DNA from 2 places in the Yersinia sp. KBS0713 genome. Region 1 is predicted to be linked to the other one. Evidence: predicted binding sites of a transcription regulator. Region 1 holds the regulator's gene; the other holds the start of a gene.

Region 1 (5,082 bases):
AAATCCCCAGACAGCCGATAGCAAATAACCCCAACCCGACCAACAGCACCGGTTTACGACCTATTTTATCCGATACCGGCCCCCAGATAAGTTGGGCGATAGCGAAACCGGCGAGGAAGATGCTCAGACTGGCACTGATGGCACCGGCGGAGGTTTGCAGCTCTTGTTGCATTGCGCCAAAGGCGGGCAAATACATGTCGGTGGCCAGATAACCCAGCATACTTAAGCCAGCCAGGTAGAACATGAAGCTAGAGGTGGTTTTCATTCTTTATTCTCAATGTGAAAATGTTGCAGGCGTTGCTGTTGTCAATATGTTGTTATTGTAAATGTATTATTACAGGCAATTTTATTGCGGGGGCATTCTATCCGGCGAGTGATTCGATTGTGAAACGGTAATATTTGCGCCATGCTATCAAAATATTTGATGTCTGAATAAATGAGCAACAGGAGCAGAAGATAATGTGGTCTGAATACTCGCTGGATGTGGTTGACGCGGTCGCACGTACCGGTAGCTTCAGTGCCGCCGCTCAAGAATTGCACCGTGTGCCATCGGCGATAAGTTATACCGTGCGCCAGCTTGAAGAGTGGCTGGCGGTGCCGCTGTTTGAACGGCGTCATCGTGACGTAGAATTAACCGCCGCAGGTGTCGTTTTTATCAAAGAAGCTCGCGATGTTATCAAAAAAATGAATGGCACTCGCCGTCAATGCCAACAAGTGGCGAATGGCTGGCGAGGGGAGTTAACCATCGTGGTGGATAAAATCGTCAAACCACAGCGCAGCCGCCGCTTAGTTCTGGATTTCTATCGACATTTTCCTGATATCGAATTACGGGTACGTTATGAGGTGTTCAATGGCGTCTGGGATGCGCTGGTGGACGGGCAGGCTGAAATGGCCATCGGCGCCACGCGTGCGGTGCCAGTCGGAGGGCGGTTTGTTTTTCGCGACATGGGCTTTTTAAGTTGGCAATGTGTGGTGAGTGTCGAACACCCATTAGCGCGGTTAACCGGGCCACTGACCGATGATCAGTTGCGGCCTTACCCCGCACTCTGTCTGGAAGATACCGCGCGCAACCTGCCGAAACGGGACACCTGGACCTTAGATAATCAGCAGCGGTTGGTGGCACCGGACTGGGCGACGGGGATTGACTGCCTGTGCGCGGGGCTATGTGTTGGCATGGTGCCTGCTCATATGGTCTCGCCGCTGATTGCGCAAGGGAGGCTGGCAGCGCTAAGCTTGGCTGAACCGCTACCGGATAGCCCATGCTGCCTGACGTGGGAGCAGAACAACCACTCACCGGCACTGGCATGGTTGCTGGCGTATTTGGGTGACAGTGTCACGCTAAATGCTGAGTGGCTGAAAGATGACAACCCATCAGCTACTCAGCATGACGACACCAGCAACTGAGAGCAAATAACCGCGCCGGTAGCCGAGTTTGCTACCGGCAGAAGAGAGTTAGCGGCGATAATCGCGGAACGGGCCATCCGCAACAGAACGTCGCTCGACCAGTTTCGGGTGCACCTCAATGGTCTGGGGGTCTTCGCGCTTGCTGACAATACGGTCGAGCAACATCGCAAAAGCGGTTTCACCTAATCGCTCTTTTGGCTGATGAATGGTGGTCAGCGCAGGGGAGAAGTAGCGCGCGTTGCGCACATTATCATACCCGATCACTGAAATATCTTGCGGCACCCGCAAGCCCAGCTCATCGGCTGCGCATATTGCACCCATCGCCATAATATCGCCGCCACAGAATACCGCGGTCGGGCGATGTTTTTGCGTCAGAATCTGGTGCATGGCTTTATAACCGGACTCCGGTTCGAAATCGCCCTGAACCACCCATTCATCACGCAGCGTGATATTGGCCTCCTCCAGGGCTTTCAAAAAGCCCTGATGGCGACCACCGCCAGTATTACGGGATAGCTGGCCGGGAATAGCGCCGATATCACGATGACCGCGCTCAATCAGATAACGTCCAGCCAAATAGCCGCCTTCAAAGGCGTTATCGATAATCGAGTCAGTAAAGTCGCCACGTGCTGTCCCCCAATCCATCACCACCATCGGGATATTACGATAATCTTCCAGCATCCCCAGCAACTGCTCGGGATATTCTGAACACATCACCAGCAGTCCATCAACACGCTTTTGTGCCAGCATCGCCAGATAGGCTTTCTGTTTATCCAGATTATTATGAGAGTTACATAAAATCAGCGTGTAACCCTTGCTATAACAACTGTTTTCAACCGCTTCGATCACTTCAGCAAAATAGGGCGCTTCGCTGGACGTTGCCAGTAAACCAATTGATTTGGTGTGATTAACTTTCAAACTACGGGCCACAGCACTGGGTGAATAATGCAGTTCTTTAATGGCCGCCCACACGGCAGCCTTAGTATTTTCGGCGACGAAACGCGTTTTGTTAATCACGTGCGAAACGGTGGTGGTGGAAACACCCGCGTGTTTGGCCACATCTTTAATCGTTGCCATAAAAAAAATGACTCCTAAGCTCACCTGTTACAGTAGGTAAGTATTATGTTAATCGTTTGCCTGCAGACGCGAAACCACTCAGACAGAAGCATGTTATTGGCTGGAAAATGGAATCAGCTGGTTGTCTGAGAGTATTTATTGGACGTTATTGGTCGGTATGCAGTTATGAACTGCGAATTTTGGCTGATCTGGAGGAAAAGTGAAAGAGGTATTCAAAGTTATAAAGTGCGTAATGAGCACAAGATTTTTTTTCTGAATTGTGGGAAGATATTTTAACACACTAACTATGTGCCTTTTCCCTACGACAAACTGACCGGCTGAGGAGTTTTTATGGATACCAATCTGAAAATGTCGCTGATTACGACTGTTGGTGCGCTGGCGATGATTATTGCCTTTAGCTTCGTGGCGGTAATGAATTAATTAAGCCGCTTGCCGGTAAAATAGTAAAGTAGGGCGGTTTACCCGCCCTTAATTATTGCTTGATGTGCTAACACATCGTCTCGCGCTTATTGCCTTCTCAGGCTAAATTCTTCTCAACGAATGCCCAGTTAACCAGCGCCCAGAAATTTTCCAGATATTTTGGCCGCGCATTGCGGTAATCAATATAATAAGCGTGTTCCCACACATCCACCGTCAGTAACGGTTTATCCGTGGTCGTCAGCGGGGTTGCCGCATTAGATGTACTCACAATCGCCAGCGTGCCATCGGCTTTTTTAACCAGCCAAGTCCAACCTGCGCCAAAGTTTTTCACTGCGGCATCGGTAAATTGTGCTTTAAATTCAGCAAAAGAACCAAATGATTGATTAATGGCATCAGCCACTTTACCGGTCGGCTCACCACCACCATTTGGTGACAGACAGTGCCAGTAGAAAGTATGGTTCCAGACTTGGGCCGCATTGTTAAAGAGACCACCGCTGGAGGTTTTTACTATCTCTTCCAGCGTTTTGTCAGCAAACTCACTATCTTTAATCAGATTATTGAGGTTAATCACATAGGTATTATGGTGTTTGCCGTAATGGTACTCCAGCGTTTCAGCTGAGATATGGGGTTCCAGTGCATTTTGTGCATAAGGTAATGCCGGTAATTCAAAAGACATAGCTCTCTCCTTTCGGGTTGCTCAGGGTGTTTGCTCCTCAAATCCCATCAATAGCCGCAGGCCATGATGTGGCGAAGAGCGGTTAAAAGCTTAATTGTTGTATTTTTGTTGTGGGTATAATCTTAACAATTTTCGACAGAAATGACAGTTATAACCACAGTATTAGTATGGCATTGGCATTAGCCAAGATAGATCACGGGGATAACAGAAGTTTGGCGAGTGGGGTACTCACAGCCAACAGCAGTGCTGGCTGTGAGTTGAAGAATTAGCGGATAGTTTTAGGTGTGACCACGCGGCGAGCACCCACATAGTGATCTTGCCAGTAGTCGTTATTCAGCATACTAATGCGGATCTCTTCGCCGGTACGCGGGGACTGAATAAATTTGCCGTTACCTAAATAGACACCGACATGATCGGCAACGCCGCGATTGGCAATATTAAAGAACACCAGATCACCACTCTCTAATTCAGCACGTTTGACTGGCGCGGCATCACGTAAATGATACATCTCGTTAGCAGTACGCGGCATTTTTATTCTGATCACATCTTTATAGGCGTAATAAATAAGCCCACTGCAATCAAAACCGGTATTCGGCGAGGTGCCGCCCCAACGATAAGGTTTACCGACTTGTTTCATCAGTTTGCTCATTGCCGTTTGCTTCGCATGTTGGTAGCGCTTTTTATGGGCAGGGCTGAGCTTGATTTTATTATTTGCAACTAATTCTGTGCCAGCTTTACCTTGAGTCTTATTTCGATGCCGACCATAAGCAATTTTTTCTGTTTTTTTGACCGCCGCCACTTTTTTGTTGGCCGCTGTTTTAGTATTCGTTTTTTTAACACTGCTGGGTTGTTTTATGGTGGGTTTACTTATTTCTTGCACTTTCTTCTTAAGAGCTTTCGTTGTGTTACTGGCTATGCTCTTTTTATTGCTGCTGACGGCGGTTTTATTGGTGCTGGTTTTGCCGGTGGCAGTTTTAGCGCTGGCAATTTTCGCTTTCTTGGTACTTTTATCAGCTTTTCGCTTTTTACGATCATCAGGGCTGGCTTGGCTGACCTGACCTCTCTTTTGCTCCGCCGACACCTGTGCCTGCGGCGACGCATGCGCCAAATTTAAGAATAGTTGGGTAAACAGCAGCACAAACAGCGTAAGAATTAAACGCATAATAACGCTACCAACCTTAGCCCTGAGATGAATATGAAGAGTCACAGTATTGCCGAAACTCAGGATATAAAAAAGCGAAGAGATACAGGATTCTAATCGATATTGTGAGAAAACGTTAATGGCTTCACAATTGTAGCTTATTTATGCTTTCAGCGAACTTAAATCAACCATTCGTCAACGAGTTATATCCGTCGTATCTAAAACCGTAGGGTTGTTAGCGACACTCACTCATCTGAATCACTGACTTGAGTTAGCGTATCGAGATTCGTTTGCTGGCAGACTACCTGTGGCCTCAATAACTTAGGGTATTATTGAAATAAACGCCTGCTACACGATAAAGAAGATA
Region 2 (5,082 bases), 330 kb from region 1:
GGTAAAACCGATGCCAGAAGTTCCACTCTCTTTTGCCGATGGCTTCCCTTACCTGCTGATCAACGAAGCATCCTTTAAAGAGTTGCAACAGCGCTGCCCCGGCAGTATTAAGCTGGAACAGTTTCGGCCAAATTTAGTGGTGACCGGTGCGAGTGCATTTGCCGAGGACAGTTGGAAAGTTATCCGTGTCGGCGATATTACCTTTGATCTGGTTAAGCCATGTAGCCGCTGTGTATTAACCACAGTCAGCGTTGAGCGTGGACGGAAACATCCAACCGGCGAGCCATTGCGGACACTGCAGACATTCCGAACGGCGGAGAATGGCGATATCGATTTTGGTCAGAATATGGTGGCCAGAAACAGTGGTATTATTCGCGTCGGCGATGAAGTCGAAATTCTGTCAACCAAACCACCACGGCCTTACGCCGCAGGTATCATCATTGAAAGCGTTAATGCACCACAAGATCAATCCAAAGCGGTATCCATTGAATATAATGGCATCCGCTTTAATGGCAATAATCAGCAGGTGTTGTTGGAGCAACTGGAACAACAGAATATCCGTATACCCTATTCATGCCGAGCTGGGATATGTGGTAGTTGTAGAATTACCTTAGTGGATGGCGAAGTTGCACCATTAAAACAGAGTGCCATTAGCAATGACGGAACGATTCTTTGTTGTAGCTGTATTCCTAAGGGCGACATTACACTCAGTGGTAAATAAGCCTCTAATAGAGCCAATCGATTTTAAACTGCCGAGAATTATACCGCCCGGTCAAGGTTGAAAGCTGGTGCGGTATAAATCTCTTCAATCACGAGTGGCAATAAGCGGTCGTTCATTATCTTTATCGCATCACCCAGCACCAACTGGCGGCCAGCTAATACTACCTGAGACTGCGCTAATAAGCATAAGCTGGCGGAGTCACCTGACTCAACCACTAACAAACGAACCTCCTCTCCGCTATCTAATACTTTCACCACGGCCAGTTCAGCATTTTGCGGCGCAAATGATTTAGCCTGTTGAGCAAAATACCAGCTTTTAGGCATTAACGGCTTTAAGTAACGAAATGCGACCAGTGCATTTAACACCAATTCTGAACGTTGTTCATTACTCAACTTAATTTGGCGGCATTGATCTTCAAATTCAAAATAGAGTGCAGCATCGTCAACGCAAAATGCAGATTCATCAAAAGCATCTGGGGTGAGCATTTTAGACGGGAAACGCGAGCGAAATATCATACCATTGGCTAAATCCAACATCAGTCGGTCATGTTCGGTATCAAAATACCAACGCCATTTATCGTCTGGTTTAATTCGCATATTTTTCCTTCCCGCCATGCTGCCATATCATTGACTCAATAACTGAGTATTCACCCATCAAGGGGGATTAAATTCATTTAAGGCTTTCGCTGTATATTTAATCTACCGGAGTAAAATATAGACGAGCCGGAGGAATAAATAAACCCCCCGGCATGTAATGAAGATAAATAATTAGATATGAGTAACGATATTCTTAATCAAACCGGGTCCACGGAAGATAAATCCGGAATAAATTTGAATCAATGACGCACCGGCAGCCATTTTTTCCCGAGCGGCGGTGACTGAATCAATTCCACCGACACCAATAATTGGCAGACGCCCTTGCAACTCTTGTGATAAACGACGAATCACTTCAGTGCTGCGTAATTGTAATGGTCGACCACTTAAACCACCGGCTTGTTCGCAATAATCTAATCCTTGTATTAGAGAGCGATCGAGTGTTGTATTAGTGGCAATAACACCATCTATATTATGGCGAACTAAACTGTCAGCTATTTGGATCAATTCTTCTTCCGTAAGATCCGGCGCGATCTTTACTGCAACCGGAACGTACTTATTGTGTCGTGCATGCAATTCGGTTTGTTTATCTTTAATTGCTGCTAATAGGTCATCTAATGCCTCACCGTACTGTAAAGATCGTAATCCAGGTGTATTAGGTGAGGAAATATTAATCGCAATATATCCCGCGTATGGATATATTTTATCCATACAAATCAAGTAATCTTCTTTACCTTGTTCTACTGGCGTATCTTTATTCTTGCCGATATTAATGCCTAAAATACCGCCAAAATGTGATTTTTTGACATTTTCAATTAAGTTATCAACCCCATGATTATTAAATCCCATCCGGTTGATCAAACCTTCAGCTTCAACGATCCTGAATAATCTTGGCTTGTCATTACCTGACTGTGGTCGTGGTGTCACTGTTCCGACTTCGATAAAGCCAAAGCCCATTGCGCCTAGCGCATCAATACACTCGCCATCTTTATCCAGACCGGCAGCCAAACCCAACGGGTTTTTGAATGACAGACCCATGCAGCTTACCGGCTTAGTTGGCACCGACTGGCGTACCAAAAACTCAAGCGGTGTACCGGTAACACGTTTTAACTGGCGGAACGTAAATTCATGGGCACGTTCTGGATCAAGCTGAAAGAGTGCTTTTTTGACGAGAGGATAGTACATGTGATCTCCTGAGCGACCGGTGACAAACCGTTGGTAGGTATTAATTCTGTCGTTCTACAACCATTGGCGTTCAATTTGTGTGGCGACACCAATTCACAGCGGTTAGTTGACCGACTTCCAACATGCGGATAGATGAGGGAATGGTAAATTCATCTTTCGGGAAAGTAAACGTTTGCTAAGTAAAGCCACGCAAAGAGTCGCAAGCGCCACTTTCTTGCTAACAAAGTGTTAATTATTTGCAGGTAATGAGAGATAAAGGGGGCATTACTGCCCTCTGAGGTTATTGACAAAGTGCCGGTTGCGGAGAGAACAGCTAGATCGTAAAGACGCCGTCAATCCCTCCCTGGAGGCTCGAGCCGCGCCATCCCTGGCGCAGACGCTTTACTCTTCTACCCGTCCTCTCCCGTTCCAGATCGCGTCATCGGGGTTTGTTAGCAGCCTGAGAGGGCATTACTGCCCTCCTTAATGGGGAAGATAATCTGGCTGACCGGTGATTCATTATGGTCAGTCATCTATTTACCCTACGCCTCTTATTTAGTCAGAGACTATACCGCCAGGTTTATGCAGCCAGCGCCTTGGTTATCTTCTCGAACAGATCACCGGATAAGTTTTCCAACGTTTTCAATTGTTCCAATGCCTGACGCATCAGAGCCTGACGCCCTGCGTCATAACGTTTCAGCCGGATCAAAGGCTCAATCAATCGTGCAGCAACCTGCGGGTTACGGGTGTTCAAATCACTGAGAATCTCCACTAGGAATTGATAGCCGCTACCATCGCTGGCATGAAATGCTGCTGGATTGCCAGAGGCAAAACTGCCGATCAATGAACGAGTCCGATTTGGATTGCTCAAACTAAATGCTGGATGCTTAAGCAAAGCCCGCACCTGAGTCAGAACATCTACCGCCGGACTGGTCGCTTGCAGCGCAAACCATTTATCCATCACCAAGCCATCGTGGTTCCAGCGAAGATCAAAGGCGGCCAGTAACTCATCGCGGCAAGGTAACTGTGCTGCAACTGCTGCGGCCATTGCTGCCAGCGAATCAGTCATATTATCGGCCTGGTGATATTGTGAAGAGACCAGCTTGTTAGCAAACTCCTCGTCACCAAATGCCAGATAACTCAGGCAAGTATTGCGCAATGCCCGCTTGGCGATATCACCGTGTTCAATGCGATAAACCGGCGTTAAATTCGCCACATAAACAGCCAGCAGCTCATCGGACAGTGTTTGAGCCAAGCAACGTGTAATCGCTTCATGCACTGCACTGATAGCCTGCGGATCAATGGTGGTAAACAGTTCTGCAATTTCATTTTCTGATGGCAGTGTCAGGATCTGTGCGGCTAACGCAGGATCAAGATTTTCATCAAGTAATATTGCGCGGAAGGCATCAGCCACGTGGGCAGGCAGAGTCAATGGCTGTTTCTGCTGATATTTAGCAACATTAAGCTTGATATAGGTTGCCAACAGACTTTGCGCCGCATCCCAACGAGAGAATTCATTGCGCGCATGCTGCATCAGGAAAGTGAGCTGCTGATCGCTATAGCTATAATCCAATTTAACTGGCGCGGAGAATTCACGCAGCAAGGATGGGATTGGTGTATGTTCAACATTATCAAAGGTAAAGGTCTGTTCAGCTTCGGTCACATTCAGCACATGATGAACTGGCAAGCCATCTCTTTGCAACGCGATCACATTGCCTTTACTGTCATATAGCTCAATATCCAGTGGGATATGTAATGGCAGTTTTTCTGGCTGATCAGCGGTTGGTAAGGTTTTTTGGCTAACGTGCAAATGATACTGCTGCTTTTCTGCATCATAATCATCACGTACCGTCAGTATTGGAGTGCCAGATTGACTATACCAGCGGCGGAATAAGGAGAGATCAACATTAGATGCATCTTCCATTGCCTGGACGAAATCATCACAGGTCGCCGCACTGCCATCATGGCGCTCAAAATAGAGCTGCATCCCCGCCTGGAACTGCTGTTCACCTAGCAAGGTATGCATCATGCGGATCACTTCTGAGCCTTTTTCATATACCGTTAGGGTATAGAAGTTGTTCATCTCGATGACTTTATCTGGGCGAATCGCATGGGCCATTGGGCTGGCGTCTTCCGCGAACTGTGCTGCGCGCATGACGCGTACATTTTCAATGCGATTAACAGAACGTGAGCCTAAATCAGAGCTAAACTCTTGATCACGGAATACTGTTAACCCTTCTTTCAAACTTAACTGGAACCAATCACGGCAAGTGACTCGGTTGCCGGTCCAGTTATGGAAATATTCATGACCAATAACCGCTTCAATATTCAGATAATCTTTATCTGTCGCGGTTTCTGCTTTTGCCAGAACATATTTTGAGTTGAATACATTCAACCCTTTATTCTCCATGGCACCCATGTTGAAGAAATCAACCGCAACGATCATATAGATATCGAGGTCATATTCCAGACCAAAACGGGTCTCATCCCACTTCATGGAGTTCTTCAGTGAGGTCATCGCCCAGTCTGCGCGATCTAAATTGCCCCGATCAACAAAAAGTTCCAGTGCCACTTCACGGCCAGAACGGGTAATGAACTTATCGC

What was found. Region 1 encodes PurR, which represses purine synthesis genes. Its sites were predicted from a motif close to CANGCAAACGTTTGCNTG; they were not measured.
Region 2: a site for PurR is predicted at 2,686-2,703, ahead of pyrD (quinone-dependent dihydroorotate dehydrogenase). Genes of this name have one in related genera too.

What each region holds. Positions count from the first base shown of each region.
Region 1 covers NZ_CP042173.1:2,070,383-2,075,464, forward strand. Annotated here, with positions in the region: gene punC (purine nucleoside transporter PunC) at 1-265, opposite strand, end outside; gene punR (DNA-binding transcriptional activator PunR) at 460-1,404, shown strand; gene purR (HTH-type transcriptional repressor PurR) at 1,453-2,478, opposite strand; gene FFE93_RS09685 (YnhF family membrane protein) at 2,809-2,898, shown strand; gene sodB (superoxide dismutase [Fe]) at 2,996-3,574, opposite strand; gene FFE93_RS09695 (C40 family peptidase) at 3,840-4,736, opposite strand.
Region 2 covers NZ_CP042173.1:1,739,946-1,745,027, reverse strand. Annotated here, with positions in the region: gene FFE93_RS08170 (YcbX family protein) at 1-721, shown strand, start outside; gene FFE93_RS08165 (cell division protein ZapC) at 760-1,317, opposite strand; gene pyrD (quinone-dependent dihydroorotate dehydrogenase) at 1,489-2,499, opposite strand; gene pepN (aminopeptidase N) at 3,059-5,082, opposite strand, start outside.